One region of the Paenibacillus sp. 8b26 genome, then DNA from elsewhere that is predicted to be linked to it. Evidence: predicted binding sites of a transcription regulator. Region 1 holds the regulator's gene; each other region holds the start of a gene.
The links. The regulator Rex, encoded in region 1, represses fermentation and respiration genes when NADH is low (regulators of the CRP and FNR family bind a similar motif). The targets are predictions, from matches to a motif close to TTGTGAAATATTTCACAA.
Positions count from the first base shown of each region.

Region 2: the regulator Rex is predicted to act here: its motif matches at 4,381-4,398, upstream of ACQ4MX_RS17535 (formate/nitrite transporter family protein).
Region 3: the regulator Rex is predicted to act here: its motif matches at 5,832-5,849, upstream of pflB (formate C-acetyltransferase).
Region 4: the regulator Rex is predicted to act here: its motif matches at 1,979-1,996, upstream of ACQ4MX_RS10040 (DoxX family membrane protein).

Region 1 is NZ_CP192445.1:5,769,509-5,777,592, forward strand. Features, by position in the region: gene dinG (ATP-dependent DNA helicase DinG) at 113-2,980, shown strand; gene ACQ4MX_RS26870 (redox-sensing transcriptional repressor Rex) at 3,026-3,679, shown strand; gene ACQ4MX_RS26875 (amidohydrolase) at 3,666-4,967, shown strand; gene ACQ4MX_RS26880 (DUF5590 domain-containing protein) at 5,005-5,529, shown strand; gene ACQ4MX_RS26885 (hypothetical protein) at 5,564-5,833, shown strand; gene ACQ4MX_RS26890 ((S)-acetoin forming diacetyl reductase) at 6,330-7,112, shown strand; gene ACQ4MX_RS26895 (hypothetical protein) at 7,769-8,084, shown strand, end outside.
Region 2 is NZ_CP192445.1:3,795,564-3,803,647, forward strand. Features, by position in the region: gene ACQ4MX_RS17515 (ABC transporter ATP-binding protein) at 69-962, shown strand; gene ACQ4MX_RS17520 (hypothetical protein) at 973-1,773, shown strand; gene ACQ4MX_RS17525 (glutathione peroxidase) at 1,861-2,337, shown strand; gene ACQ4MX_RS17530 (FAD-dependent oxidoreductase) at 2,724-4,085, shown strand; gene ACQ4MX_RS17535 (formate/nitrite transporter family protein) at 4,471-5,319, shown strand; gene ACQ4MX_RS17540 (molybdopterin-containing oxidoreductase family protein) at 5,679-7,811, shown strand; gene ACQ4MX_RS17545 (MFS transporter) at 7,859-8,084, shown strand, end outside.
Region 3 is NZ_CP192445.1:5,573,566-5,581,649, forward strand. Features, by position in the region: gene ACQ4MX_RS25855 (winged helix-turn-helix transcriptional regulator) at 1-226, shown strand, start outside; gene ACQ4MX_RS25860 (hypothetical protein) at 305-583, opposite strand; gene ACQ4MX_RS25865 (DODA-type extradiol aromatic ring-opening family dioxygenase) at 925-1,692, shown strand; gene ACQ4MX_RS25870 (Crp/Fnr family transcriptional regulator) at 1,965-2,681, opposite strand; gene adhE (bifunctional acetaldehyde-CoA/alcohol dehydrogenase) at 2,940-5,552, shown strand; gene pflB (formate C-acetyltransferase) at 5,883-8,084, shown strand, end outside.
Region 4 is NZ_CP192445.1:2,222,489-2,230,572, reverse strand. Features, by position in the region: gene ACQ4MX_RS10050 (dioxygenase family protein) at 1-41, shown strand, start outside; gene ACQ4MX_RS10045 (hypothetical protein) at 136-1,062, opposite strand; gene ACQ4MX_RS10040 (DoxX family membrane protein) at 1,355-1,873, opposite strand; gene ACQ4MX_RS10035 (DUF3048 domain-containing protein) at 2,117-3,217, shown strand; gene ACQ4MX_RS10030 (DUF47 domain-containing protein) at 3,410-4,024, shown strand; gene ACQ4MX_RS10025 (inorganic phosphate transporter) at 4,039-5,028, shown strand; gene ACQ4MX_RS10020 (amino acid ABC transporter substrate-binding protein/permease) at 5,270-6,718, shown strand; gene ACQ4MX_RS10015 (amino acid ABC transporter ATP-binding protein) at 6,711-7,439, shown strand; gene ACQ4MX_RS10010 (GNAT family N-acetyltransferase) at 7,867-8,084, shown strand, end outside.

The DNA of each region.
Region 1 (8,084 bases):
GCGTGTGCATCGTCTTTTTTGGCTGTCTTAATTTCCAAACAGGCGATCTTCTGCTATGCTGTTATACAGAGTTATTATTTTTGTATGTGTCAAAGGAAAGGATTAAGCCCGAATGAAATTTGCGGTATTGGATTTTGAAACGACAGGCACCCAGTCCGCGGATGACATCATTCAAGTCGGACTTGCAATTATAGATCATGATAACAGCATTTCCCGTGTTTATGGTTCTTATGTGAACCCTGGCAGATCCATTCCGCCTTTTATTACCGGGTTGACCGGGATTACAGACGATGACGTCAAGGATGCTCCTGCGCTCGAAGAGATGATGATGGAGCTTGTGCCTATGCTGGACGATGTCGTGCTGGTCGGTCATAATGTGGCGTTTGATTTTAATTTTTTGCAAAACGCTTTGGATCGGTGCGGATACTTGCCGTTTACCGGCAGGATTTTGGATACGATGGATTTTCTGAAAATCATGTTTCCATCGCTATCTTCCTATCAGCTGGGTTTTGTTTCTTCTGAGTTTGGGCTGGCGCATGACCGACCTCATCAAGCAGACAGCGACGCGTTGGCTACGGCTGAGGTGTTTTTAAAATGTCTGGATGAGCTTCACGCGCTGCCTTTGATTACGATACAGCGGCTCAGTGATTTGTTCGCAGAGGAAGACAGTGACCTCGGATGGTTTTTGGACGGGGTGCGTGAAGACAAAGAGCATGATCCTATTCAGGATTTGGAGGGTCATCAGTTTTTTCGTCAGCTTGCACTGAAGGTGGAAGATTGGACGGAGCTAAATGCCCCTCGCAGAGAGGACGACCCCAATCCGCTGGCAGGTATTTCCTTTGAGGAATACATGGATGATGTGCGGGACAATTTACGTTCATCCTTGAGTCAATATGAGGAGCGCGAAGCGCAGACGCAAATGATTGAGGGTGTGAATCAGGCGCTGAGTGAAGACAAGCACCTGTTGATCGAGGCAGGTACGGGGACAGGCAAGTCCCTTGGTTATTTGCTCCCTTCGCTGTATCACAGTGTGAAAAATGGACAGCGAGTCATGGTAAGTACGCATACGATCAACCTGCAGGAGCAATTACGCGAGCGTGATATTCCGATGCTGACCAAGGTGATCCCGTTCCCGTTCCGGGCTGCCATTTTTAAGGGCCGGGGACATTATTTGTGTCTGCGTAAGTTTGAACATAAAATAAACAGAAGAGACTTCGCAACGCCGAAGGAAGATTTAATTACAGCCGCCCAGATGATCGTCTGGCTGACGTTGACGGAAACCGGCGATGATGAAGAACTGAATCTGAGTAATCGTGGCGGAGATTTTTGGGAAACGGTGGCCAGTGATTCCGAGTCCTGTCTTGGTCGTTCATGTCCGTGGTTCCGCAAATGCTTTTATCATCGTGCGCGCCATGAGGCGGGAATATCGGATGTGGTTATTACGAATCACTCCAAGCTGTTCACGGACGTAAAAGCAAGTCATCAGCTATTGCCGAGCTATGAGCATCTGGTGATTGATGAAGCCCATCACCTGGAGGAAGTTGCTGGTAAGCATCTGGGCATGCATATGAAATATTTCACACTCGTGCATACGCTGACCCGGTTGTTTAAGGACAGCAAGAACGGACAATTGCCTTCGCTGCGTCAGCAGTTGGCAAAGTCGGGGCATGAGAAGTCGACGGATTGGGCCTCTACCATCGACCAGTTGTATCCGCTCGTGCTGGAGGTCAAGGAGACTTGGGATTTGCTGAGCGACAAGCTGTTTGGCATGCTGCCGGAGCGAAGTGATGCGACACCGGGCGAAACAGGGCAGTTTTCTTCCCGTCTCAAGCCATCGGCCAAGCCTGCCAAGTGGGATCAGGCGGCTGCGCTGGAAAATCAGCTTTATGTAACGATGAGCGAAATTTTGCGCAAGGGCGACAAGCTGATGCTCGATGTGAAGGAAGAACATGACGATTATGCGGCTGACAGCCTCATTACGGATATTACGGGGCTGCTCAAGGATTTGGCAGGCATTAGGGAAAGCTTGCGCTTTTTCATGCGGCTGGATGATGAAACGACCGTATACTGGCTTGAAGCGAGCGGGCAATTCCGCAGTAAGTCGCTGCAATTTTATGCGGTGCCCGTCGATGTGAGCCGCCAGCTGAAAGAAATGTTTTTTGACAAAAAAAGAAGCATTATTCTGACATCTGCTACCTTATCGGTGGATAAGTCGTTTCAGTACATGACCGATCAGCTCGGCTTGCAGGAGGCCGCAGATCAAGGACGGCTGATGACTACGCAGCTCCCGTCACCCTTTAACTACAGGGATCAGGTGCTGCTAGTCATTCCAAGGGATTTCCCGAGCGTGAAGGGCAGTGTAGGAGATGAGCATTTTGTAGATATGCTCGTCAGCTCGCTAGGCGCGACTGCTCAAGCGACGCGGGGGAGAATGCTCGTTCTCTTTACCTCCTACCGTATGCTCCGGCAGGTGTATGAGCCGCTTAAGGAGGCGTTGTCTTCCAGCGATATCACCGTGCTGGGGCAGGGCGTGGACAGTGGAAGCCGCAGCAAGCTGACCCGACGTTTTCAGGAAGCCAAAGCTTCTGTGTTGCTGGGAACCAGCAGCTTCTGGGAAGGCGTCGATATTCCGGGCAAGGCGCTGACGTGTCTGGCCATCGTGCGCTTGCCGTTCCAACCGCCCAATCACCCGCTGCTAGAGGCTAAAAGTGAGCTGCTCCAGCAGCAGAAGAAAAATCCTTTTATGAAGCTGTCTGTTCCACAGGCTGTCATTCGCTTCAAACAGGGATTTGGACGTTTGGTACGTACGGCGAGCGACCACGGGGTCGTTATCGTTTACGATACGCGTGTAATCGAATCCTATTACGGGAAGCATTTTTTGTACTCATTACCGGGACCAAAAATGGAGCATATGCCGACGGAGCAAATGGTGCCCCGCATCGCCGAATGGCTCCAATCCGCCCCGGAGACAGAGGCATAACGGACGGACATCTAAACGTGTCCGTTACAATTAGGGGGAGCAAGTATGAAATCAGATAAAATTTCAGAGGCTGTCGTACGGAGGTTACCCGTATATTTACGTTATCTGAATGCACTGCACAAACGGGAGGTGTCTACGGTCTCTTCCCAGGAGCTGGGACAAAGACTGGATCTGAATCCGGCTCAAATTCGAAAGGATCTCGCGTATTTTGGAGATTTTGGCCGTAAGGGTATCGGCTATGATGTTACTTATCTTATCGAGAAAATACGCCATATCCTGAAAATCGACCAGCAAATTAACGTGGTATTGGTCGGAGCAGGTAATCTGGGGCAAGCCCTTTCGAATTATAATGCTTATTTAAAAGACAATATGAAAATTGTAGCGGTATTTGATGCTGTTCCAGATAAAGTTGGAACCAGGATCAATACGCTGGTCGTACAGCCGATGGATGAACTGGAAGCGACCGTGAAGGAACAAAACATTCGGATCGGGATTATTACCGTACCGGATTTTGAAGCACAGCACGTCGCTGACAGGCTCATTGAGAGTGGGATTGGAGCAATTTTGAACTTTGCACCCACTACTCTCAAGACACCGGCAAACATTCGGGTACATGCCACAGATTTTACAACGGATTTGTTAAGCCTTGCTTATTATTTGGAGGACGGAAAGGAAGATACGCAACATGACAGCGAATAAATGGATGATTAAAAACGGCTCCTTTGCCGTGAACAGACCGGAAGCCGGGGTAATCCACGGCTATATGATCGTGGAGGATAGCCGCATCACCTACATTGGTGAGACTTTGCCAGCGGGTGAGGAAGAGACGGACGCGATTGACGGTAACGGGCTGCTGTTTTTACCTGGCCTGATGAATACACATGGTCATGCTGCGATGTCTTTGCTACGTGGGTATGGGGACGATCTGGCTCTCCAAGTATGGCTACAGGAAAAAATGTGGCCGATGGAAGCCAAGTTTACGTCTACGGATGTGTACTGGGGTACGTCCTTGTCCGTGCTGGAAATGCTGAAAGGTGGTACAACAACCTTTTTGGATATGTACGATCATATGGATGAGGTGGCTCGTGTAGCTGAAGAGTCCGGCATCCGTGCCAGTCTGATGCGTGGAGCGATTGGACTATGTTCGGAGGAAGAGCAGCGGATCAAGCTGGCTGAGGCTGTGACCTTTGCGCGTAATTGGCATGGAAAAGCAGACGGTCGCATTACGACCATGATGTCTCCGCATGCGCCGTATACGTGCCCACCTGCGTTTATCGAAAAATTCGTACAGGCAGCGCATGATCTGGACTTGCCGTTGCATACGCATATGTCCGAAACGATTGCCGAAGTAGAGCAAAACGTACGCGATTATGGCTTGCGTCCGGTTGCACATCTGGATAAGCTGGGCTTTTTCTCCCGTCCATCGCTCGTTGCCCATGGCGTTCATTTGAATGACGAAGAAATAGCTTTGCTGGCTGAACGTGGTGTAGCGGTTTCGCATAATCCGGGCAGCAACTTGAAGCTCGCAAGTGGTGTGGCAAGAGTGCCTGACCTGCTGCGTGCAGGCGTTACTGTCTCTCTCGGAACAGATGGTCCCGCGAGTAACAATAACCTGGATATGTTTGAGGAAATGCGTCTGGCTGCACTCATTCACAAGGGAGTATCTGGCGACCCAACTGCAGTTCCTGCGGGTGAGGCGTTGCGTCTGGCAACGGAGTACGGAGCGAAGTCGATTGGCTTGAAAGAGGTAGGAGCGCTGGCAGCAGGCAACAAGGCAGACTTTATCGCGCTCGATCTGAATCAGGCGCATTTCCTGCCGCGTACGGATCTCATTTCCCATGCCGTATACTCTGCAAGCGCCAAAGACGTGGCTCATGTATGGGTAGACGGTCGTCAGGTTGTAAAAAACGGTGAGTGCCTGACTATGGATGAGGAACGTATCAAGCATGAGGCCCAAGCCGCCTTTGAAGGGCTGCTGTCGCGCTAGTTCAGGTGTCACATCCCCTTAGAGAGGAAGCACAGGTTTGAAAAATAAGAAAAAATGGATAGCGGTCGCCATTCTGGCCGTCATACTGGTCCTGGTCAGCATTTTCTGGTATTATTCCTACGTTACTCAAGACCAGGTGACCGAGAGAAATGCCGCTATCGTAAAGGCCAAGCAATCGGGTGGTCTGGTCAGCACGACGCAGACGTGGAAGTCGGTGTGGGATCAGGTATATTGGGTAGTTCAAGGGAAAAATGCTCAGAACGAAAATATTATGGTGTGGGTTCCTTTTCAAAAAGTGGAGGGCCAACCGAATGTACCTGTCACAGATAATAGTGGTGTTCATACCGAGCTACTGAAAAACGGAGTCGACGAGCAAAAAATGACAGCCATGATCCAGCAGCAGCTTCCGGGTATAGATATTGTAAGGCTTGAGCCGAGTGTGTTTAACGGTCAATATGTGTGGCAGCTGTTTTATGATGACGGCAGTCATCATTACTATACCTTTTATCGCTTCTCGGATGGGGGATCGGTGGGGGTGAAGTATACTTTGCCCAATTACTAGAGTGATGTGAGGACTGGCTGATGGTGGTTTGGGAGTGTTAGGGACGCTAGGAGCGCTGCGTAGTCCATTTGATCTTACGATCGCTGTTGCCGCCGGATTTTTTTCGATTAGATTCTTATGGGGAAAATCCAGCGCCAAAGGCGAACGCTTCGCTTCTTCAGATTCAAATGGCCCACTCCGCTGGCCCACTCCGCTGGCTGACCGCCAGGGAGTCACTCCAAACACCACTCTATTTATGGGAGGGGAGTTGGGGGTAGGGGCACGGACGCCGCTGTGCTTGTCTCCGTTTTGGGTTTTATACTAAACCAATTCTGTACGAATTGGAAAAATATATGTTAATTTAGAAGACATTGTCTTATAAAAAGAATGGCTAGTTAGAATGGTTGAAAGCTAAAAAAAAGACGTAAATGCGATTTATTCGTATTTGCGTCTTTTTTAGCTTTTTTTGTTGGGTAAGTGTTTATCATGGAATGACTGATTGTGTTTAACTTAAAAAATGTTATATAAGCCGAACTCGAAAAAGCATCACCTCCCCGGATTTCTCCCCATGTGTGCTCATTCAAGAAATCCGGGGGCAACAGCGATGGGGAGCACCATCCGCCTGCGCAGTGGCTCCGCATATATCTTTCAAGCTCAACTATCACTTTAATTTCCCTTAAACAGGTTAAATATGAAGTCTATTACAAAGATCATAATATTTTTTTCCTTATAATGGTTTAATTATAGGTGCAGACTAACGTAACCCATAATTTTGTGGCTATGTTATCATGACTACTTGTACAAAAAGGAGATTCATGGACATGGGAAAAGTGGATGGGAAAGTTGCATTAGTAACGGGTGGAGGTCAAGGGATTGGACGTGCTATTGCTTTACGCCTGAGCCAAGACGGATTCGCAGTGGCGGTTGTAGATTTAAATGAAGAAACGGCGCAAAGTGTTGCTGGTAAGATTACAAAGGCAGAAGGGCGCTCGCTTGCCCTTAAAGTCGATGTTTCCGACCGGGATCAGGTTTTTGCGGCTGTAAAGGAAGCATCTGAGAAGCTCGGTGGCTTTGATGTCATTGTAAATAATGCAGGGATTGCTCCCGCCAAGCTATTGGAGGATGTTACGCTGGCTGATTTTGACAAGCTGTTTCATATCAATGTGACCAGTGTACTTTGGGGCATTCAGGCGGCAGCCGCCAAGTTCAAGGAACTGGGCCATGGTGGTAAAATCATCAATGCCTCTTCTCAGGCAGGCCATGTTGGTAATGCCAATCTCGGTATTTACTCCGCGACCAAATTTGCGGTTCGTGCTCTGACACAAACCGCTGCTCAGGAATATGCCCAATATGGTATTACAGCAAACGCATACTGTCCCGGCATTGTACAAACGCCGATGTGGAGCGGTATCGATAAAGAAATCACGGCATCCAAAGGCGAAGCTACAGGGGATGCAACCAAGGAATTCGGCAGCAAAATTGCCCTTGGCCGTCTGTCTACACCAGAAGACGTATCCGCCTTCGTATCCTTCCTGGCAGGCCCCGATTCCGATTACATGACAGGACAATCCCCTCTGATCGACGGCGGCATGATGTTCCTTTAAAAGATTTAAAGGTTGTACTATGAGGTAAAAATCAATCCTCTATATACAGTGTAAGGTTAGCTTACAGTATGAGATCTAATTGCTATACGCAAATCTTTGTTTACGCCTAAAAAAACTAAATAACAAATCAAAAAAAGACGTAAATACGACAAATTTCGTATTTACGTCTTTTTTCACTGCCACTCTGCGAAGCTTGGCTGAAAGCCAGCTAAGCATCTTTACCTACCCAACTTCCCTCCTAAGGCAAATTCATCTTTATGGCTGTGCAGTAGCGGAGTGGAGGATTTGAATCTGAAGAAGCGATAGCGTTCGCCTGAAAGCTTTCTGAAAGAAAGCTCGCTTCGGAAGCATATGCTTGCCGCCGGATTTTCCCCATAAGAATCTGATCGAAAAAAATCCGGCGGCAACAGCGATCGTAAGATCAAATCATTCACGGAGCGTCTCCCATCACCATAACCAAAGATTTTGCCCATTCACAACTCACCCACACATTGCCTTCGATATTAGATATACGTTATGATATACTATATTTTATAAGTGATAGACAAAAATGATAGAAACAGACTTGCGGATCATTGTAAGATCATGCAGTCTGGTTGTTTGTTGACATTCGTCCCGTTTCTTCTGGGTTTCACATTTTGAGAGGAGGATGTTATTTGAAATTTCGTGCAGTTCCTATCGTTGTTGCGGCGGTTCTGGCAGCATCGCTGTTGTTTGGAGGATGGTTCATTTACCGTCAGGTTACAATGCAAAGTCCTCTGGAAAAACTGGTTTCCCAATATCCCGGCGTGACAAGCGCTCAAATAGATATTAAACCGGATCAGGTTGTTTTGAATCTGGATCTCAAACCGCAGGCAGATGTCGCCGGATTGGTCAATGTAGTTAAGCAAAAAGGACAGTCCATCATTGGCAGCCGTACAGTTAAGCTGGAAATTGCGGATCGTTCCAATCCAGCGTTGAACCAGTGGTGGT
Region 2 (8,084 bases), 2.0 Mb from region 1:
AAGTTTTGATGAATATCGTGCGTTAAGCCCGTGACTATATATTAGATAAGGGAAAGGAATGATTCCGAATGTTTCGTCTGAAAACGGCTAATCTGGATATTGCTTATGAAGATCGGTTGATTGTGGAGGATCTGAACGTTGAAATACCGCAAGGGAAAATCACAGCATTGGTGGGCGCAAATGGCTCCGGCAAGTCCACCATTCTGAAGACGATGGCTCGCATCATGAATCCTAAAGGCGGCAGCGTTCTGCTCGACGGTAAATCCATTCATAAGCAATCTACCCGGGAGGTAGCGAAGCAGCTGGCTATTTTGCCGCAAAATCCAACTGCACCGGAAGGATTGACTGTGACGGAACTGGTATCTTACGGACGTTTCCCCTATCAAAAAGGCTTTGGCTCCATGAAAGCAGATGATCGTAAAATGATAGAGTGGGCCATTCAGGTGACAGGAATGAGCGAGTTCCACGATCGCCCAATCGACCAGCTTTCTGGCGGGCAGCGCCAGCGTGCATGGATTGCCATGGCGCTTGCGCAGGATACGGATATTTTGTTTCTGGATGAACCGACTACCTTTTTGGATATGGCACATCAATTGGAAGTGCTGCATTTGTTAGAGTATTTGAACACTTCGGCCGAACGTACCATTGTTATGGTCGTGCATGATTTGAACCATGCAGCCCGGTACGCCCAGCATATGATCGCGATCAAAAAAGGGAAGGCCGAGGCTGTGGGAACGCCAACTGAGGTCATGTCCCCTGATGTGCTGCGCGAGGTGTTCGGTATTGAAGCAGATATCGTAACAGATCCTCGTACAGGTGTACCGCTGTGTCTTCCATATGCTTTGGCCGGACAACCAGCGGTAAGCCAAGCCGCAAAGGGATTGACACTGGAAGAGAATCAATTAGTAGGCTCCGTTTCCGAGCGGCGTGAAGCCAGACCACAGGTAGCGGCAAGAGGATAAAGGAGACCTAATGAAACAACTGGATTATGATCAGCTTGAGCAATTGGCGCGAATAGTGACAGACACACCAGAAGATGCGGTATACTCCGGGCCTGTGGCAGAATGGCTTGAACCGGATAAGCTTGGCTCTGTGATGGAGTATTATGGTGAGTTGCTGCGTGCGGAAGACGGCTTGACCACAGCCGTTTATTTTGTGAACCAGTTGCGTGGTCTTGTGTTTGCTCAGCATTTTATGGTGTCTTTGTGTGAACGCCGTCTCGATCTGTCGGTTTCTAATCTCAGATTTCATATTTGTTATCAAGGGAAATATCCCGCCATCAGCTTTCAGGTCATCGACACAACTGAGCTGGACAACATCAGGCAAGACGAGCGTCATTCATCCGGGCAGGCGCAACAGGCGTTGCGTGACTTTTACAGCTTGCAGATCAGACCGATACTGGAGGCGATGGCTGCGGCTGGAGACGCATCTGTTGGACAGATGTGGGGACAATTTCCGCTGACTTTGCTGTATTTTAAGGATAGAGTACAGCCATCGCTGACCGATCCACAGGATGTGGAGCATTTTGAACAAGATTATGATTATGTGACGCGGGAGCTGGAGGGAGAGGTATTCGGGCGTAAAAGAAACCCGTTTACGGTTCGTCTTGTTGAGCTGGATAACCCTTACCGTCCCGGTGAGAAGGCATATATGAAACCGTCCTGCTGCCAATATTACAAGACAGGTGGAGGCCAGCGGTATTGTTTTGCGTGTCCAAGGATGTCCGCTTCAGAACGTGAAGAACGCAGACTCGAAGTGGTGGCGTCCCGCTAAAGTTTCGAGGGAGGTTGGCATGTCCGTTTCGTTTTGGGTAAAATAGGTGATGAAACTTAAACCAAGCGAAACAAAGGAGGGTGCTATATGTCTGTCTATTCACATCATGCCGTAACACCAGCGAATCAGGAGGTTCCTCTGGATACCTACACCGGTAAGGTGCTGGTCATCGCAAATACCGCAAGCAAATGCGGACTTACCCCGCAATATGGGGATTTGCAAAAGCTATATGATGAATATAAGGATCGGGGACTGGTTGTATTAGGCTTTCCTTGTAACCAATTCGGCGGTCAGGAGCCGGGCAGCAGCGAGGAAGCGGCTGAATTTTGCCAACTGAATTACGGGGTTAATTTCCCGGTATTCGCTAAAGTGGACGTTAACGGCCCGGATACAGCACCTCTGTTTGAATATTTGAAAAAGCAGCAGCCTGGAGAGCAGGAAGACGGTACGATTCAATGGAATTTTACGAAATTCATTGTGAATCGTGAAGGTGTGCCTGTGGATCGCTTTGAACCCAAGGAATCGCCAGAGGCCATGAAAGCGGCCATCGAGCAATTGCTATAATAGCTTTTGCTTCATCAGAAATATGCGTTTAGATAAGGTTGAATTTCCGGTGTTTTTCCGGGGTTCGGCCTTTTTTGTTGTCTGCATTTCACATTCGGTTGATCGTTGCAGTAGCATTTGGAAGCCTGATAAAAGGCATAATCAAGCCCTGTACGGGAAAAACTGAATGAAGCAAAGAGTCGTTTCAGCAAACGGCTGACTTTGTATCTTCCTGACTTTAAAAATGTGGACAAATTGTGAATATCATAGAAAGCTATTGCAATGTGAAAAATGTCACATTATAATAAGTGCATGAAGTGAAATAAATCACAATCAACAATGCAGTTACGTGAAACAATTCACAATTATTATACATTGTATGCCCACACACCAAGGAGGAATTTAACATGAAAGTAGCAGTTATTGGATGTACACACGCAGGTACGGCAGCCATCGTCAACACAGCCAAATGTTATCCAGATGCCGAAATTACCGTTTACGAGCGTAATGACAATATTTCGTTTTTATCTTGTGGTATTGCACTGTACGTAGGTGGTGTCGTCAAAGATCCGCACGGATTGTTTTATTCTTCCCCGAATGAACTGGCTGAGCTGGGTGTCGTGACCAAGATGCTTCATGAGGTAACGAATGTCGATACAGCAGGCAAAACGCTGCAAGCACGCAATCTCCAAACAGGAGAAGAATTTACGGACACCTTTGATAAATTAATTGTAACTACGGGCTCGTGGCCTATTATTCCGAAGCTGGAAGGTATTGAGCTTGAACATATCTTGCTCTGCAAAAACTATAATCATTCCAATGACATCATTGAGAAAGCCAAGCATGTACAGAACATTACGGTTGTCGGTGCTGGATATATCGGTGTTGAGCTGGTGGAAGCTTTTCAAATGAACGGCAAGAACGTAACGCTGATAGACAGCGCTGATCGTATTTTGAATAAATATTTGGACCCAGAATATACAGACCGGATTGAAAATTCCTTGAAGAAGCATGGCATCAAGCTGGTGCTGGGAGAAACAGTGAGCCGTTTTGAAGGAAGTAACGGTAAGGTGAATAAAGTGGTGACATCTAAAGGAGAATATGAAACAGAGCTTGTTATTCTCTGTATCGGCTTCCGTCCTCAAACGGATCTGCTTAAAGGTCAGGTAGACATGCTGCCCAACGGCGCGATCATTGTGAACAATTATATGCAAAGCAGTTGCCCGGACGTATTTGCTGCAGGTGATAGCTGTGCAATCCACTACAACCCGACAGGTAAAACAGCTTATATTCCATTGGCAACCAATGCTGTTCGTATGGGTACGCTGGTGGCACGCAATTTGGTGCAACCGACGATTGCCTACATGGGAACACAGGGAACTTCGGGTATTAAAATTTATGAAGATAATATTGCAGGAACAGGTATGACAGAAGCGGCCGCAGCGGACGAAGGTATGGCTGTAGAGGCTGTTACCATTGAGGACAGCTACCGACCTGAATTTATGCCAACCTCGGAAAAGGTACTGCTGAAAGTTGTATATGAGCAGGAGACACGGAGAATTGTTGGGGCACAAATTATGTCGAAGGTGGACTTGACGCAATCCATTAACACGCTATCCGTAGCCATTCAAAATCATATGACCATTGATCAACTGGCCTTTGTCGATTTCTTCTTTCAGCCGCATTATAACAAGCCTTGGAATTTCCTGAATGCAGCCGGTTTGCAAGCCTTGCCGCCAATGTCTGAACGGAAGCCAGTTACCGTATAATTCATTTTGTCTGTGACATTGTTCATAAGTTTGTCAACAATCTGAGACGTATGGACGAATCCTTATAGTACAATATAGAGTAGCATAAGGATTAGGGGGTAAGTAGCTTATGGGTTTGTTTTATATCCTTTTTCTTGTAGTCGTGGCGCTGGGAGGCCTCGGTGGAGTTATTTGGTTCTTGAGAGCAGTTGAAAAGGAAGAATACAACTAAATGTAAAGCGCATTGTAGCGCAGTAGACGTAATAATACATGAAAACAGTCCTTTACCCAAGGGCTGTTTTTTTAATATTTAATAAAGTGATTTTTTTCACAAACAAAATCACTGATTTTAAATAAAATATGAGAGAGAACATTCGAGTGAAAAGATGTTAAAGGAGCGAAATATATGGCAAGTTATAAACCGGGGCAAATAGCCGAAAAGACGGTAGAAACAGGAGTGGCCAAAGCGAACAATCCATGGACTGTGGCGGTGGTATTGGGATTTTTGGCAGGTGCATTTATTGCGCTGGGTTTTTTGCTGGATATACGTGTTATCGCAAGCGCACCCAAAGAATGGGGAAGTATCGCTACCTTTATTGGAGCAGCCGTTTTCCCTGTAGGTCTGGTATTGGTATTGATCGGCGGCGGAGAATTGCTGACTGGTAATATGATGGCTGTGCCACTGGCGAGATGGGCAGGACGGATCAAGACTGGGGCGATGTTCCGTAATTTGGCGATTATTACGCTAAGTAATTTTGCGGGTGCGTTGTTTGTTGCCTTTTTCTTTGGTCATGTGCTGGGTCTAACCGAGACAGGACCTTATTTGGACAAAGTGGTGGATATGGCGGGACACAAGCTGCATGAAAGCTTTTTGCAATCGTTTATATCCGGTATTGGATGTAACTGGCTGGTAGCGCTGGCTGTATGGTTGGCGTATAGTACGGATTCGATCGGCGGCAAAATTATAGGGATCTGGTTCCCGACAATGGCCTTTGTAGCTATCGGATTCCAGCACGTTGTTGCCAACATGTTTCTGATTCCGGCGGCTATTTTCGCAGGTCATTTTTCATGGGCAGATTATATCATGAACTTCATTCCAGTTTGGCTGGGGAATTTGGTGGGAGGAAGCCTGTTTGTAGCCGGGGCTTACTGGTTGGCGTATTTGAAAAAGCCTCATACCGCTGTGCATCCTGTGAATGATTCATCTCAGGCACCCTCGTCTACTGCAACAACTCCGTTGAGTGACCATGCCTGATTAAGCTGGGCTTAGAAAATGGGAACAAAGCAAATCCGCCATGGCAGGTCCGGGGGAACGAAACCTGTCATGGCGGATTTTTTTGGGAGTGGTCCATAATTTGGCATGGAGGATGAGTGTGCTCTCGTCCATAATGCCTTGCTCTCTTTTACCCTTGGCATTCAATAATGAAACAGGTATGATCAAAATATAATATAGAATATTAGAAATCCGTTTTGCTGTGAGCAGCAAGCGGATTTTTTTGATCTTTTGGACGGATTTGGGTTGGCAAAATCCTTCTCTTGCCATAGGACATAGCTGTATATATGATAAGAACAGTGTAATTTTTGGAAACCGTAACGGAAAGGAGCATCAACACCATGGATCATCGCAACAGCGCGCCTCCTGAGGCTGTGCTTCAGCAAGACTTGCAAAGGGGGCAGCGAACGACGGAGCGTACGGACGGTGTTTTTCCGGCTGTATGTCCGCTGGATTGCCCGGATACGTGCGGGCTCCTGCTCCACAAGGAAGATGGAAAGATCGTCAAGGTGACCGGTAATCCGGATCATCCCATTACAAAAGGGGCCATTTGCAACAAAGTTCGCAATATGACGGAGCGAGTGTATGACCCCGAACGGCTGCTCTATCCGTTAAAGCGTGTAGGTTCCAAGGGGCAAGGGAAGTTCGAACGAATTAGCTGGGAGGAGGCAGTCGATACCATTACAGGCCGCTTCAAGGAACTGATTCGCACGGACGGCCCGGAATCCATTCTCCCCTACAGCTTTTATGGCAATATGGGCGTGTTAAGTGTGGATGGGATGGATCGCCGTTTTTTTAATGCGCTGGGTTCAAGCCAACTGGACCAGACGATTTGCAGCGTGGCTGGGAATGAAGGCTGGGCATCCGTCATGGGTTTTAAGGGCGGCACCAGTCCGGAGGATACAGAGGATGCTGACCTCATTATTGTATGGGGAGGAAATGTCATCAGCACCAATATGCATCAAGTGGTATTGGCTGAGAAGGCACGTAAAAAAGGTGCCAAGGTAATTGTCATTGATGTTCACCGCAACCGGACAGCGCAATGGGCGGATTGGTTCATTCCGCTATACCCGGGAACAGATACTGCGCTCGCGCTGGGTGTCATGCACGTACTGTTCCAGCAAGGGCTGACGGACGATGAATTTTTGCGTCGCTATACGGTCGGTCATGAGGAACTGCGCGAGCATGTGAAGACATATACTCCACAGCGGGTCTCACGTATTACAGGCGTGCCGGAAGCAGATATTATCCGCCTGGCGGAGATGTACGGGCAGGCTCGAGCGGCGTATATCAATATTGGCAACGGACTTCAGCATCACGATAATGGCGGTATGAATGTACGCGCGGTTACATGCTTGCCTGCGCTCACCGGGCAATGGCTGAAGCACGGCGGGGGAGCATCGCGTTCCAACGGCGCTTACGGCAAGTTCAACGGCGCCAATCTGGCACGTCCTGATCTGCGTAAGAACCCGGATGCCCGGGTGATCAACATGAACCAAATCGGTGAAGCGCTGCTACAGAAGGACGAGCCGATCAAGGCGCTGTTCGTGTACTGCAGCAATCCGGTTGTCGTAGCACCGGATGCCGATCGGGTGACGCAGGGGTTTGAACGGGAGGATCTGTTCACGGTCGTTCACGACCTGTTCCTCACCGATACGGCCCGCTATGCGGATATTGTGCTGCCTGCGGCGTCTTCTTTTGAAGGAACAGACCTGTATAAATCGTATTGGCATCATTATATCCAGATGCAGGAGCCGGTCATTGCTCCAATTGGGGAAAGCAAAAGCAACTATGAGCTGTTTAGCCTGCTCGGACAGGCTATGGGCTTTGACGAGGCTGCTTTCACGGAAAGTGAAGAGGACATGATCGCGGGTGCACTTGATAACCCGACTAATCCTTATCTCAACGGTGTGACTTTGGAAGCCTTAAAAAAGTCACCTTTTGTCAAACTGGACATGACGCCGAAGGCTACCTATCTGGATCGTCTGACTACGCCTTCGGGCAAGATTGAGCTGTATTCAGAAAAGATGAAGCAAGCGGGTCTGCCCGCGATGCCTTCGTATGTGCCACTGATTGAAGGATACGACGGAGAGCATCGACCGCAAGCGGACGAGCGGTTTCCGCTGATGTTTATTTCGCCGCCGAATCATAATTTTCTGAATTCAACGTTTGCAAATTTACCCAAGCATCAGCGGCTGGAACGGGAGCCTTTGCTGCAAATTCACCCGGAGGATGCTCAGGCAAGAGACATCGCGGACGGTGATCCGGTTACGGTATGGAACGACCGGGGAACGTATGAGCTGAAAGCCAAAGTCACGGATCTGATGCTGCCCGGTACAGTGATTAGCCAAGGATTATGGTGGGAAGGTAAAGGACGCAGACAGCGTGCTAATGTGTTGACCTCTGATCGGCTATCGGATATGGGCCGGGGAGCTACTTTCTTTTCAACGGTGGTGAATGTGAAGCGCCAATGAAGTAATGTATTGTTATGGTGTCAGATGCTAAAGGAGAAACAAAATATATGAAATGGTTGGATTCTTATCCGAAAGAAGTGAAAGTGTTTCTCGTCGCCAGCCTGATTAATTCCGCCGGAAGCTCTCTAATGTGGCCGTTGGTTAGCATGTATGTGTTTGACGAGCTGCACCGCAGTATGGGAGATGCGGGGATTGCGATTTTGGTGCAGTCTCTGGGCGGGATTTTTGGTCAGGTGTTAGGAGGAGCCCTTTATCACCGCATTGGGGCCAAAA
Region 3 (8,084 bases), 200 kb from region 1:
GATGAGCGGTCCCAAGCGTTTTAAGGATATTTCCAATCTGATTCCCACAATGAGCGATAAAATGCTGTCTGAGCGGATGAAGGATCTGGAGAATGAAGGGATTCTTACACGTCATGTATACCCGGAAACTCCTGTCCGCATTGAATATGAGCTGACGACCAAAGGCCGTGCACTTCAGCCGGTCATGGAACAGATTCAATATTGGGCTGAGGAATGGATTAGATGAGTATCAAGCCGAATAAACGTTTTTCATAGTAAAACAGCCTTTTCCTAGGAAAAAGGCTGTTTTTTTATTTTGTAATTCTTAATAGCCTTTGGCGCGGCCTGCGATTGAAAATAATCCGGTTGCAGTACGACGGGGGACACGGGTTTGAATATCAAGCGCTGCCGTACGGAACGTACCGAGGCAGGAATGGCAAAGTCTTCCCGCATAAATCGGGGAATGGCAAGACTCGCAAGGATAATCAAGCTGGCTATAGGTGGAGGGAAACTTGCCTGCTCTTACCCAGTCTGTGAGCAAATCCATAGGTGTGCCGGTTGCTTCACTAAGCTGGCGAGTATGAGTAGCGGGATGTTTCCACAAATAGTTGGAACAGCGATCATAAAATAAATTTTCTTCTTGGATACAGGTATTGCACAGGTTTCTAAGATTTTGCCGGAAAACGGAACCACACTTTGGGCAATTAGCAGTATGTATCTCCATAGAAACCAGTCCTTTATATCGATTTATAGTGAATATTTAAAATTTATTAGTTATATATTACTATGACTTTATACCTATATCAATCTTTATTTAAGGAAGAGACGTTTTATAGGTATATGTTAAAGTCTGAATTGACATAACCTTGTTACTTATGTATTATTACTTACATAAAGTTACTTGTTGAGAAAAATAAATTTAAAAAAAGATAAGGGGATTTTCACATGATGCCATCTTTGTTTTTAGCCCACGGATCACCTATGCTTGCTATTGAACAGACAGAATATACTGCTTTTCTGGAGCAGCTTGGAAAGAGTATTCGCCCGAAAGCTATTGTTATCTTCACTGCCCATTGGGAGACGCAGACATTGACAATTAGTTCGATAGACGGCATTTACGATACGATTTATGATTTTGGCGGTTTCCCACCGGAGCTGTATGCAGTGAAATATCCGGCTCATGGTTCGGTGGAGCTGGCGGCCAAGTTGAAAGAATTATATGAGCAAAAGGGCATTGATGTACAAACAGATGGGGCGCGAGGGCTGGATCATGGGTCCTGGACACTTCTGCATCGTATGTATCCTGAGGCGGATATCCCGGTAGTTCAGATTTCTGTGAATCCGTTTCTATCGCCGAAAGCACAATATGCTATCGGAGAAGTGTTGCGCGGGCTAGGTGAACAGGATATTTTGGTCATTGGGAGTGGTGTAACTGTCCATAATCTGCGCATCGTCAAATGGGGAGAAACGAAAACAGAGCCTTGGGCTCTTGATTTTGATGACTGGATTATTGAAAAGGTACAGAATGGAGATGTGCAGGCCTTGGACCGCTATGAAAGTGAAGCCCCGTATGCTCGTCAGGCGGTACCGAGGGCTGAACATTTTGTACCGTTGTTTATTGCCATGGGGAGTGGAGATCCGGCGAATAGAGCCAAGGTTGTCCACAGAAGCTATGAGATGGGGAATTTAAGTTATCTGTGCTTCCAGTTCTAAAAGTGTGGAAAAGAATGTTGGCGGGATGTTAGGCGCTTCACGATCCATTTGATCTTACGATCGCTGTTGCCGCGGGATTCTTTTGGGTTGTATAAGGCATTTAGAGGTGAGAATCCCGCTGCAAAGGCGAACGCTTCGCTTCTTCAGATTCAAATGGATTGATCCGCTGCTGCCCGCCATTTAGGTGGAGTGGGAGTATAAAATTAAGAGAGTGTTCTGTAAGCCATACAGTTTACAGAACACTCTCTTTTACATAAAATAAAACAAATAATTTAAATTCGGCAAATCTCACGCGGGCACAGTTCACAATGACATATGCCTTGCAGCATTTCCAAATCCTTGACAACGATCATGCCATTATCATATTCGACTGCATTTTTTTTACGCAAATCACTCAGCATCCGGTTTACACTTTCACGGGTGGCACCGATCATATTGGACAGGTCGGTATGAGTAATTTTTTTATGAATAAGAATATGCTCGCCGTGAGGCTCTCCGTAGGTGTTGCACAGACGGATCAGTGTGGAGCACAGAGCACCGGGCTTGCCGTACATCATCAAATCGCGAAACTTGGTCTGGGTAATACGGTGGTGGGACCCCATCCATTTCATAAAGTCAATGGCAAAATCACAGTGCTGGCAAATGAGCAGCTCCAAATCCGTGTGATCGACAACACCGATATCACTGTCCTCCAGAACTTCGGCAGAAAAGGAGTGCTTGGTACCGAAAAATGGATCAGCTTGACCAATCAGATCGCCGCTTTGGTACATATATAGTATAAGTTCCTTACCCTCATCCGTTGTTTTTGTTACTTTTACGCGTCCGCGCTTGATATAAAACAGCTTATCCGCTGTATCTCCTTCCCAGAATAGATGCGAGCTTTCTGGCATGACCCGATCTTTCATCATCACTTGCAGCCGGTTGAAGCTGGCCTCCGAGAAGCAACAGGTGTTGCCGCGGGCTTCCATTACGTTTGCAGGGTTTCTCATCGTCCATTTCCCCTTTGTTTCCTTTGTTTTTTATCTGCAACTTGATCAATTCAAATTCATTATATACCTGTGCTATGAGTTTTTGGGGCAAGAAGAGGGGGTAAAAGTGGCAGAATTCCAAACTTTGTGATTTAATTCACTTCATAAAATAAAATTTTAAATATATTGTGAAAAAAATCACAATATATCTTGAAAAGCTGTGTTACGATCAGTGCGTGAACAAGAGATAGTACACGAGATAACAGGAGGATGAGGGAAATGGCTGTTAAAAACGAGGTTATCCAAAAAGAGCAAAGCGCTGAGCAGTATATTCAAACGCTGATTGACCGGGGGAACCGGGCACAGCAGGCTTTCATGAGTATGAATCAGGAGCAGATTGACGAAATCGTACAAGCTATGGCACTCGCAGGGATGGATAAGCACATGCATCTGGCAAAGCTGGCTGTTGAAGAAACAGGACGCGGCGTGTACGAGGACAAAATCACCAAAAACATGTTTGCGACAGAATATGTCTATCATAGTATCAAAAATGAAAAAACCGTCGGTGTCATTGAAGATAATGACTTTGACAGTTTTCAAAAAATAGCAGAACCCGTCGGCATCATTATGGGGATCACTCCAGTGACTAATCCGACTTCAACTACAATGTTCAAAGCGTTGATTGCTATTAAAACACGTAACCCGATCATTTTCGGTTTCCATCCATCCGCTCAATCGTGTAGTGCGGAAGCAGCTCGCGTCTTGCTTGAAGCAGCCGTCAAACATGGTGCTCCGGCCGATTGTATTCAATGGATTGAAGCTCCATCGATGGATAAGACAAATTCACTTATGAATCACCCGGATGTGGCGCTGATTCTGGCAACTGGTGGATCAGGCATGGTTAAGGCGGCGTATAGCTGCGGTAAACCGGCTCTGGGTGTAGGCCCAGGTAACGTGCCTTGCTTTATTGAAAAAACAGCAGACATCAAGCAGGCCGTGAATGACCTCATCCTCTCCAAATCTTTTGATAACGGTATGATCTGTGCTTCCGAGCAAGCGGTTATTATCGAAGAGCCAATCTTCGAACAAGTGAAAAAATTGATGATCGCTAACGGTTGCTACTTTGTAAATAAAGAAGAAGCAGCTAAGCTCACTCAAGGAGCTATGAATGTCGAGAAATGTGCAGTGAACCCAGCTATCGTCGGACAGTCTGCTGTGAAAATTGCTGAAATGAGTGGTATCACAGTACCAGCAGGAACTAAAATTTTGGTCGCTGAGATTGAAGGAGTAGGAACAAAATTCCCATTGTCTGCGGAAAAATTGAGTCCTGTATTGGCTTGCTATAAAGTAAAAAATGCTGAACAAGGTATTCAACGCGCTGCTGAAGTCGTGGAATTCGGGGGCATGGGCCACTCGTCCGCTATTCATTCGAACGATGAGGACGTTATCGCCCGGTTCGCAAACCGTTTGCAAACAGGCCGTATTATTGTAAATGCACCTTCCACACATGGTGCGATCGGTGACATCTACAACACCAACCTTCCATCGCTGACACTCGGTTGTGGTTCGTACGGACGTAACTCGACTTCGTCGAACGTATCGGCAGTCAACTTGATTAATGTGAAAAGGGTGGCGAAACGTACGGTGAATATGCAATGGTTCAAAGTACCTTCCAAAATTTATTTTGAAAAAAATTCGACTCAGTATCTTGCTAAAATGCCTGATATCACACGTGTAGCCATTATCACAGACCCTATGATGGTGAAACTCGGATATGTGGATCGTGTCATCCATTATTTACACCAGCGCCAAACACCAGTAGCTATCGAAGTGTTCTCGGAAGTAGAGCCAGATCCATCGACAGTTACGGTAGAACGTGGTACTGAAATGATGAGACGTTTCCAACCGGATTGCATTATTGCATTGGGCGGCGGTTCGCCGATGGATGCGGCTAAAGGCATGTGGATGTTCTATGAATACCCAGATACTGATTTCAACAACTTAAAACAAAAATTTATGGATATCCGCAAACGGATTTACAAGTACCCACGTCTGGGTCAAAAAGCGCAATTTGTAGCCATTCCTACAACCTCGGGTACAGGTTCGGAAGTTACGTCGTTCGCAGTTATTACAGACAAAAATCAGGGCAACACGAAGTATCCGCTGGCTGACTATGAGCTGACTCCTGATGTGGCAATTATTGACCCTGAATTTGTATATTCGCTTCCTAAAACGGCTGTAGCGGATACAGGTATGGACGTTCTGACACATGCCATTGAGGCTTACGTGTCTGTAATGGCTAGTGACTACACAGACGGTCTGGCGATTAAAGCCATTCAACTGGTATTCCAATACCTGGAGCAATCGGCTCTGACTGGCGACAAGTTGGCTCGTGAAAAAATGCATAATGCTTCCACACTGGCAGGGATGGCGTTTGCCAATGCATTCCTGGGTATTAACCACAGTCTTGCGCACAAATGGGGTGGACAATACCACACAGCGCACGGTCGCACAAATGCCATTTTGTTACCACACGTCATTCGCTATAATGCGAAAAAACCGACAAAATTCGTTTCGTTCCCTAAATATTCGCACTTTGTTGCGGATGAGCGTTATGCAGAAATTGCACGCATACTGGGACTGCCTGCCCGTACGACTGAAGAAGGGGTTAATAGCCTGATTGAAGCGATCCGCAAGCTGAACAAAACACTCGGTATCGAGGAATCGTTCCAGCAAATCGGCTTCGATGCGAAGGATTTTGAATCGCGTGTAGATTATCTGGCTGACCGCGCTTTTGAGGATCAATGTACAACTGCGAATCCGAAGCTGCCGCTGGTTACCGAATTGGCTGATGTATACCGCGACGCCTTCTACGGACGTTTTGACCAATAATATATAGGTACGAAGAGGCTTGTGACTAAGCATTTTCCCGTTCAATACCAACGCAGGCTCTCTATATAGAGGGCCTGCGTTGGTTTGGGAAGGGAGGTGAACGGCAAGGATACAGGTACGGGCGTAATCGCTAGGGAAAATAAAGTGATAAATGTCACCCATATTGTGATTTTTGTCACATACTACACTCTATCATTATTCTACAATAAGGGTGTAAGAAAGGTCCCGACACTGAGCGTAAGGCATCGGTGAAAAGGCCGGGCTCGAGACACTATTTTAATGTGAAAAAAATCACAAGTCCGGAAGACCAAACAATTTGGAGGGATTTACATGTCGGTGATTGAGAGAGAATTACAAGAGCAACAATCTGGCTGGAGAGGTTTCAAAAAAGGTAAATGGACTAAAGAAGTCAACGTCAACGATTTTATTGAAACCAATATCTTACCTTATGTCGGCAACGAAGAATTTCTGGTTGGTCCTACTGCCAACACAACTGCACTGTGGGATATTGTATCCGATCTTACCAAAAAAGAGCTGGCAAACGGCGGCGTGCTTGATGTAGACGTGAATACGCCATCCACCATTATTTCACATAAGCCGGGCTATCTAGACCGGGATAAAGAACAAGTTGTCGGTGTACAAACAGACGCTCCATTCAAACGCTCCTTGCAGCCGTTTGGTGGAATCCGGATGATGATCGACGCTTGCAAAGCCTATGGCTTTGAAGTACCGCAAAGCATTGTTGATATCTTCACTCATATTCGTAAAACGCATAATCAGGGTGTATTCGACGCTTATACTGATGATATGAGAGCAGCTCGTAAAGCGGGTATTATCACTGGTTTGCCGGATGCATATGGTCGTGGACGCATTATCGGTGACTACCGTCGTGTAGCATTGTACGGTGCAAACTTCCTGATAAAAGACAAAAAGACTCAACTGAAAAGTCTTGAAGTGGATTCAATGGAAGAAGACGTAATTCGTCTGCGTGAAGAAATTTCCGAGCAAATTCGCGCTTTGAACGAGCTGAAACAAATGGCTGCTGAGCATGGTTTCGACATCTCAAAGCCTGCTAACAACGCGAAAGAAGCTTTCCAATGGGTGTATTTTGGCTATCTTGCAGCGATCAAAGAACAAAATGGTGCAGCAATGTCCTTGGGACGTGTATCTTCCTTCCTTGATATTTATACTCAACGGGATATGGAAGAAGGCGCAATGACAGAAGAGCAAGCACAAGAATTGGTCGATCATTTTGTTATGAAACTGCGTATTGTTAAATTCCTGCGCACACCTGACTATAATGAACTGTTCAGCGGAGACCCAACATGGGTAACTGAATCCATTGGCGGTATGTCCATTACTGGAGAAACTCGGGTTACTAAAAACAGCTTCCGTTTCTTGCACACCCTGTACAATTTGGGACCTGCACCAGAGCCAAACCTAACTGTACTGTGGTCAGAAAAATTGCCTGAAGGTTTCAAAAAATATTGTGCCAAAGTTTCTATTGAAACTAGCTCCATTCAGTATGAAAATGATGATCTGATGCGTCCGATTTATGGCGATGACTATGGTATTGCTTGTTGTGTATCGGCAATGAAAATCGGTAAACAAATGCAATTCTTTGGTGCCCGTGCCAACTTGGCTAAAGCTTTGTTGTATGCCATCAACGGTGGTGTGGATGAAAAATCAGGTGCTCAAGTGGGTCCTGAATATCCTGCAATTACAGGTGAAGTGTTGGATTACGAGGAAGTGCTGAGCCGCTTCAAGCCAATGATGGAATGGTTGGCAAAACTGTACATGAACACTTTGAACGTTATTCACTACATGCATGACAAGTACAGCTACGAACGGATTGAAATGGCATTGCATGACCGTGATATTGTCCGTACGATGGCTTGTGGTATTGCTGGTCTGTCCGTTGCTGCCGATTCCCTGAGCGCCATTAAACATGCGAAGGTTAAACCGATCCGTAACGAAAAAGGCATCGCCATTGACTTTGAAATTGAAGGGGAATACCCTTGCTACGGTAATAACGATGATCGTGTAGATAACATCGCAGTAGAACTGGTAGAGTCCTTCATGGGTATGATCCGCAAGCACAAAGCTTACCGGAATGCGATTCCTACTCAATCTGTGCTGACCATTACTTCCAACGTGGTGTACGGTAAGAAAACAGGTACAACACCGGATGGACGTAAAGCTGGCGAACCGTTTGCACCAGGTGCGAACCCAATGCACGGACGCGACAAAAAAGGTGCTTTGGCTTCCCTTAGCTCCGTAGCTAAGTTGCCTTACGAGCACAGTCTGGATGGTATCTCGAATACCTTCTCCATCGTGCCTAAAGCCCTGGGTAAAGAAGAAGAAACACGCAAAACGAATCTCGTTTCCATGATGGATGGCTACTTTGGAAGCCATGCGCATCATCTGAACGTCAACGTGTTTGCTCGTGAACAATTGCTGGATGCGATGGATCACCCAGAAAACTATCCACAGCTTACAATTCGTGTATCGGGTTATGCCGTTAACTTTATC
Region 4 (8,084 bases), 2.6 Mb from region 1:
ATTGTTGGGCTTTCGGTCAAGAACGTGATACGCAAATGTGAAAAAGAACTTCCGAATCCACATGGCTAGTGGGAATGGAAGTTCTTTTGTGTATATAACGGGAGTTACTGTAGGGTGTGTTCCTGTAAAACTTGATCAGGAAGTGGGTACGTTCTTTTTCAGCCAGTCGGCTACCTGTGCAGTATGTTTATCCCCGTTTTGATCCAGTAGTGCCACGAAGGCTTTTAGTTTTTGTACATAAGGACTAGCTGAGCCACTGTTGCGTTGAATTACCAGTTGATATCCTTTTTTGGCGTTTGGATGAATCTTCTTGGTATCGTAATCGAATAATGGCGTATTGTTTGTGCCGTAGAAGGTATAGAAATAATACAGATCATGGAATTCTTTGACAGCTAGTGTACGGTTGGAATGAGGATATTTGTTTAAAAAGTCTTCCTGTGCCAGCACCCGTCCAGACAACTGCTGATATCCGATATGCAGCGCGGCATCCTTGGTAGCCGCCTGTCCAGATTCCACTGCCATGATGTCAATATAGCTGCGGATATCTGCCGTGGTGTGCTTTCCGAAAACTTTATATTTTTCATAGTTTATGACAGGATAATACATACCTTCTGCGGTTTCCAGTTTGTATTCGGCATCTCTGGTTTGGGTCAGTAATTTCTTCAGATTCGTATCTTTGGTGCGGCTAATTACATTTGTGAACGAATCGCCGGGTTTATAAATAGTATTGATTTTGGTCTGAACAGAAGCTGGGTATAAGGCTTGTGAATAAGAATCCAATTGCTTGGTCTGTGCATTTTCCAGATGAAGCGTCATGATGGTGGCTTGAGAGGCTGGAACGGATTGAATGTGTTTTTGCAAATAAGCGAATGCCTGAGGTAGCTTGCCGGGTTGACGCAGCAGTTGCTCGAAGGTCTTGGAGATACCTTGAACACTTTCCGATTGAGACGTTGTTGTAGTCGATACTGCTGCTTCGGCTTGTGATGGGTATCCCAGCCCCATAGTTTGTACTGTGAAAGTTACTGTCGCGAGCATGAGATAGGCTTTGGTAATCTTTTTCATGATATAACCCTCCATGGTTTTCTTTGGTGTAACTGTAGTGTATAGGGGGAATGTATCGTGAGCATTCCGGATTGTATCCAACTTGTAAACGTTTGGGGAAATGATGAATCGGATATAAAAAGGGGATTTCAAACCGGGAGGAGGGGTAGCAACATAACTGCAAGAGAACGAAACTTATAAGCCAGAATGGAGCATCGTAGCTGCACAAAGCTGAAACATATAAAACAAAGCAGCATTGCTGCACAAAAAAACAACCATTAGCCCGGAGGGTAACGGTTGTTTTTTGGGTAGCTTAAGCTATTTTTCGAGCGGGATCTGCTGGAAAGGTATCTTTATTTTTACGGAACAATCCACGCAGGAAGGGCAGTACCCAACGATCCAAGCCAATCCGTCCAGCGTTTGCGCCAGCAACGACAAGGAAGATTTCAAACAGCAGGTAGATTGCATTGGTGCTTACTGTGCCCGAGAACAGGAACGAGAAGTTCATGACCATTGCCATCAGAGCAGCTAATGTAGTCAGTGTACCAAGAAGCAGGCCAACTCCGACCAGGAATTCACCCAGTGGGATCAGTACGTTGAACAAACCGACATTTGGCAGGGCAAAGGCTTCAAGGAACGATCCCCACCAGCCTTGTACAGCGGGATGTTCTCCGCCTGTTTTAGCAATGGCCCCCGAGATAAATCCGCCTGCATCGAATCCGCCAGTCAGCTTCTCAAGTCCATGGGTCATCCATTCATATCCCAGATAAACCCGTACTACAGTCAGCAGCCACATTGCTACTTTATTTTCACGCAACCAGTTGTTAAACATTCAAACCACTCCTCTTTCGTATCTTATAATGTTGTTTGTATTTCATTTGGTTTGGGATGATCATCTCTGCTACACCCTTATTGTATTAGGTTCAGTTACAGTTATTTGTGATAAAAATCACAAAGTCTGAATATTTTTTAAATTTTAATGTCTTCATATAAGTATTCTATAGAGATGAGGTGTTTCAATCAAGACAAAAACAGGAAATAACGCTTATAATGAGAAAAATGTCTAACTGGAGGGATGAACTTGTCCGGGCCCATTTTCAATCGAAGACGATGGTTGCGTGTGATGACCTCGGTTTTGCTATGTATGACCATAATGTCTTGTTCTGCTTTGTCCAAATCGGGTGAATCAGAACCCGCACCTCAACCGCTTAAGCAAGAAACACAGCCGGAGGCGCTTGAGCCGTCCAAGGAACCGACTATTCCGGCATTTACAGCTCCGCTTACGGGTCTTCCGGTGCAGCAGCCTGTTCTGGAACGACCGCTTGCCATTATGATTAATAACGCTCCAGCCGCACGGCCTCAGGCGGGACTTAGCGAGGCGGACATGGTATATGAAGTTCTCGCGGAAGGTGGAATTACCCGTTTGGTAGCTTTTTTCCAAAGTCATGGCGGAGATGTGAAAATAGGTCCGGTCCGCAGCATCCGGCCTTATTTGATTGAGCTGGGTGAAACTTATGGGGCATTGCCGATACACGCCGGGGGAAGTACAGATGCCTATGCGATTTTACAGCAGCAGCGAAAGGAGCATCTGGATGAGATTTCGAATGGGGGAGCTTACTTCTGGAGAAGCAAGGATCGCCGTCCCCCACACAATCTGTACACAGATGTGAACAGACTTCGCCAAGGAAGCGAAAGCAAAGGCTACTCCAGGCAGACGGTGGTTCCGGTATATAACTACCTTAAATCCGGTGAAACCTCGGTCATGGGAGACGAGGATGCAGTATCTTTACAAATCCGCTTTTTGCTTAAAAGCTACAAGGTATCTTACACCTACGATCCGTCTGATCAGCAATATAAGCGTTTTGTGAACGAAAAGTCACATGTGGATCAAAACAATAACAAGCAGCTCTCTGCGACCAATGTCATTGTGATGAGCACAAGGCACCAAACGCTGGATGATGTAGGCAGATTGAGCGTTGAGCTGAATGGCAGTGGAGAGGCCATGGTGTTTCAACAGGGACGGCTGATACATGCTGAGTGGCAGCATTCATCCGGTGATGCGATTCGTTTTATGAAAAATGGAGTTGAAATTCCGTTAGTACCAGGTACATCCTATATACATGTGGTTCCTACGGACGTTTCGTTGAACGAGCATGTAAGTATAGAAACAAAGTAAAGTGGATGAAGTTCACCTTTTAAGGTAGATATTGTCGGATAATGCACTTCCTTGTCGGGCAATGTATACTTAATATTGTGAAATTTGCCTTTACAAACTTTACAAAAACATTGATGAGTGTGATAAGATAGCAAAGGTTGTCTAATGCAGTCGAAACAGGTTGCGGATATTTTCGTAAAGGGGTAATCGTTAATGAGATTGAAGAAAAAGGATATATTCTTCGAGACGTTGGAAAATATGGCAGATACAATCGTGCAAGCAGCCGATTATTTTGCCCAACATACTTCAAATCTTCAAGATGTGGTTCTGTTTACTAATGAAATGAAGAAGTATGAAAATAAGTGTGATGATTACACACACACGATTATTACTGAGCTGAACAAGACCTTCATTACGCCGCTGGAACGCGACGACATCATGGAACTGACAACGACCATGGATGATGTGCTGGACGGTCTGGAAGCGACGGCCTCTCGTTTTTATATGTACAACATTACGGAGCCGGACGAGTATATTGTGCAGTTCGCTGATATTTTGCGTCAGTCGGCTTATGAAATCCAGAAGGCTGTACATTTGCTTTCACAGAAGAAGCTGCTGGCCATCCGTGAATACACCATTCGCCTGAATGATTTGGAAAATCAGGGGGATGAGCTGTTGCGTATTTGCATCAAAAACCTGTTTGCAACTGTAACTGATCCCATTGAACTGATTAAACGCAAAGAATTGTACGAACGCCTAGAAACGACAACGGATTCATGCGAGGATGTTGCAAATATGCTGGAATCCATCATTATGCGTAACTCGTAAGGGAGTCCTTTTACATGGATACAAGTTTACTGGTATTGGGTATTGTTATTTTTCTTGCTCTGGCATTTGATTTTATTAACGGTTTTCATGATACAGCGAACGCTATCGCAACCTCGGTATCTACCCGTGCGTTGACGCCGCGTCGTGCGATTATTATGGCTGCGGTCATGAACTTTCTCGGAGCCATATTGTTTACAGGGGTTGCCAAGACGATTGGTGGCAGTGTCGCTGACCCTACCAAGCTTACGAACGGGATTGATATCGTCATTGCGACACTGATCGCAGCGATTATCTGGAATCTGCTCACATGGTGGTTCGGTATTCCTTCATCCTCTTCCCACGCCTTGATTGGTGCGCTGGCCGGGGCTGTGTATGTAGGTGCGGGATCAGAGAAATTGAACTGGAGCGGCTTCATCGGGATTGTTGAGGGACTTATTTTCTCCCCGCTGATTGCTTTTGTAATTGGTTATATTGTAATGATGATTTTAAAATACATCTTCGCTCGTCGCAGTCCGCATACGGTGAACAAAGGTTTTCGCACGATGCAGGTCATTACGGCAGCGCTTCAATCGTTTACTCACGGTACGAATGATGCCCAAAAGGCAATGGGGATTATCACATTTGCACTCGTTTCGGCGGGGTATCAGGATCATCTGGAAGTGCCGATGTGGGTTAAAATTTCGGCCGCAACAGCAATGGCGCTCGGTACGTCCATTGGGGGCTGGAAGATCATCAAGACGATGGGCACCAAGATTTTTAAAATCGAACCGATCAATGGCTTCGCCGCTGATATTTCCGGTGCATCGGTTATTTTCACAGCCACATTGCTTCATTTACCGGTAAGTACCACTCATGCCATTACTTCGGCTATCTTGGGCGTTGGTTCTGCGAAGCGTTTTTCCGCTGTGCGTTGGTCGCTGGCTGGTCGCATTGTCATTACTTGGGTTATTACGATTCCAATTGCTGCCTTATTGTCAGGTTTGATTTTCAAAATTCTTTTTTAGTTCATCATTATTTCTTGGAAAATAAGTACACACTATAGGATACACAATAAGCTTCCGTCCGCTTTTTGCGGCAGGGGCTTATTGGCATTAAAGGGGTAAAAACAGGTCTTTTAAACCTTACCCGACCAGACAGATCCATGAAACATTATAAAAAAATATCTGACATCAAAGTAGTCAATTTTTGATAACTCCTGTAGAATAAACAGAAAACTTTGAACCGTTCAACTGACTGGAGGAACTTATGCAAAAATCTAGAAAACGAATAGTACTCATGATTTGTCTGTTTTTTGTGGTTACCCTGGCCGGTAATTTTGGCGTAGTGGCACATGCAGAAAACAAAACAAAATATGATATTGGCACGGATTCAACGTTCGCGCCTTTTGAGTTTGAAGATGTAGATGGTAAATTTGTCGGAATCGACATGGATCTGCTAGCTGCTATTGCCAAGGATCAGAATTTTGACTATACCATTAAGCCTCTTGGCTTTAATGCGGCAGTGCAGGCCCTTGAAACGAATCAAGTGGACGGCGTCATTGCCGGCATGAGTATTACAGATGAACGTAAGCAAAAATTTGATTTTTCTGAACCGTATTTTGATTCAGGTGTGGTCATGGCGGTCCGTAAGGATAATGATACGATTAAACGCTATGAGGACCTGAAAGGGCAGCGTGTCGCTGTCAAAACAGGAACAGAAGGCTACACGTTCGCAGAGTCCATTAAGGCCAAATATGGCTTTACTACGGTTCCGTTCGATGATTCCTCTCAAATGTACGATGAGGTTAAGACGGGAAACTCAGTTGCATGTTTTGATGACTATCCGGTGCTGGCATACGGAGTGACACAGAATAATGGACTCAAGCTTGTGACAGACAAGGAAAAAGGCGGTTCTTACGGTTTCGCTGTCAATAAAGGCAGAAACCAGGAACTGGTGGAGAAATTTAATGCGGGGCTTGTGAATCTTCGCAACAGCGGAGAATATGACAAAATCATGTCCAAGTACCTGGGCGAATCCGGCAAAGGTGCGGCACCTGTAGAGCGTGGTCGTTGGGAACTCATTTCCGCTTCTCTGCCTTCGCTGATCAAAGGAATGGGAAATACGCTGCTGTACACGCTTGTATCCCTGCTGGTAGCTTTTGTGCTGGGTTTGGTGTTCGGCTTTATGAAGGTGAGTCACAATAAACTGTTCCGTGGTATTGCAACAGTTTTTGTCGATGTTTTCCGTGGTATTCCGCTGATCGTACTTGCTTTCTTTATTTACTTTGGTATTCCGCAGGCACTGGATTTCAAAATGCCGCTCTTTGTTGCAGCCGTACTGACGTTGTCTCTGAACGCGGGAGCTTATGTGACAGAGATTATCCGTGGCGGTATTCAGTCCATTGATCCGGGACAAATGGAAGCGGCTCGTTCGCTTGGCTTGCCATACCGGACGGCTATGCTCAAAATCATTTTGCCGCAGGCTGTGAAAATCATGATCCCGTCGTTTATCAATCAGTTGGTTATTACGTTGAAGGATACGTCAATTTTGTCCGTTATCGGTCTGGTCGAATTGACCCAATCGGGTAAGATCATTATTGCGCGGACGTTCCAATCCTTTGATATTTGGCTGGTGGTTGCGGTGATGTATCTTATCGTCATTACAGTCCTGACCAAAATTTCCAACCGTCTTGAAGGGAGAGTTCGCCGTGGGTAAAATTATCGTCAAGAACCTGAAAAAAAGCTATGGCAGTAACGAAGTACTGAAAGGCATTGATATGCAAGTACAGGAAGGCGAGGTTGTCTGCGTCATTGGCCCCTCGGGTTCGGGGAAAAGCACGTTTTTGCGTTGTATGAACATGCTGGAGGAAATTACCGCAGGCGAGGTCATCGTGGATGACTACAACTTGAGTGACAAGAGTGTGGACATTAACAAGGTCCGTGAAAATATAGGCATGGTGTTTCAGCATTTCAACCTGTTCCCGCATATGACGGTGCTCAAGAACATTATGTTTGCGCCGACAGAGCTGGGTAAACAGTCTAAGGTAGAGGCACGGGAGACAGCCTTAAAGCTGCTGGAGCGTGTAGGCTTGTCCGATAAGGCAGATGCATTGCCAGGACAGTTGTCCGGCGGTCAGAAGCAGCGTGTAGCGATTGCACGCGCGCTGGCCATGAACCCGGATATTATGCTGTTTGACGAGCCAACCTCGGCGCTTGATCCTGAAATGGTCGGAGAGGTGCTCGGCGTCATGAACGATCTGGCCCGTGAAGGCATGACGATGATGATCGTGACGCATGAGATGGGTTTTGCACGCGAAGTAAGCGACCGTGTCGTGTTCATGGACGGCGGTTACATTGTGGAGGAAGGAACGCCACAAGAGGTATTCGGTAATCCGCAAAATGAGCGGACGATTAGTTTCTTGGAGAAAGTATTGTAAGTGGGGCAGGGTTTGCGTTGAATGTGTGAGATGTGCTCGTTGTGAGACGCTCCGCGGTCCATTTGATCTTTCGATCGCTGTTGCCCCTGAATTTTTGGATTGTATAAGACATGAAAAGGTGAAAATTCAGGGGCAAAGGCGAACGCTCCGCTTCTTCAGATTCAAATGTACCGCTGCGCTACTACTCGCTGAATCGACTCCTTTTTTCACAAAAGCCTGCCCCACTCTTTTGGGGTGGAGCAGGAGAGGGAACTGGCGCAGCGCTGTGCTTGCTGCGCTGAGGGAATAACGAGGTAAGTATTATATTCTGGTAGTAGATCCATTTTGATTTTTTTACAAAATGAACTAAAGAATACAACGAGTTGAACGAGAACGAAGTGGGCGCAACAGCGATGGGAAGCACCATCCGACCGCGGAGTGGCGCTTCGTGAACGTAGGTGGTTGTTCTTTTATGATGTTTATTTTCATAAGTGGAGGGCTTACTTTGGAGATAAGGACTGCTCATCACGAGGATATTCCGGCGTTGGCTTATTTAATGGAGGAGCTTGGTTATCCTACATCAGTTGAAGATATGAAGCAGAGATATGAGCGTATCGCTTCTAATCCTAACTATCATACCCTGGTTGCCGAAATTGAAGGGGAAGT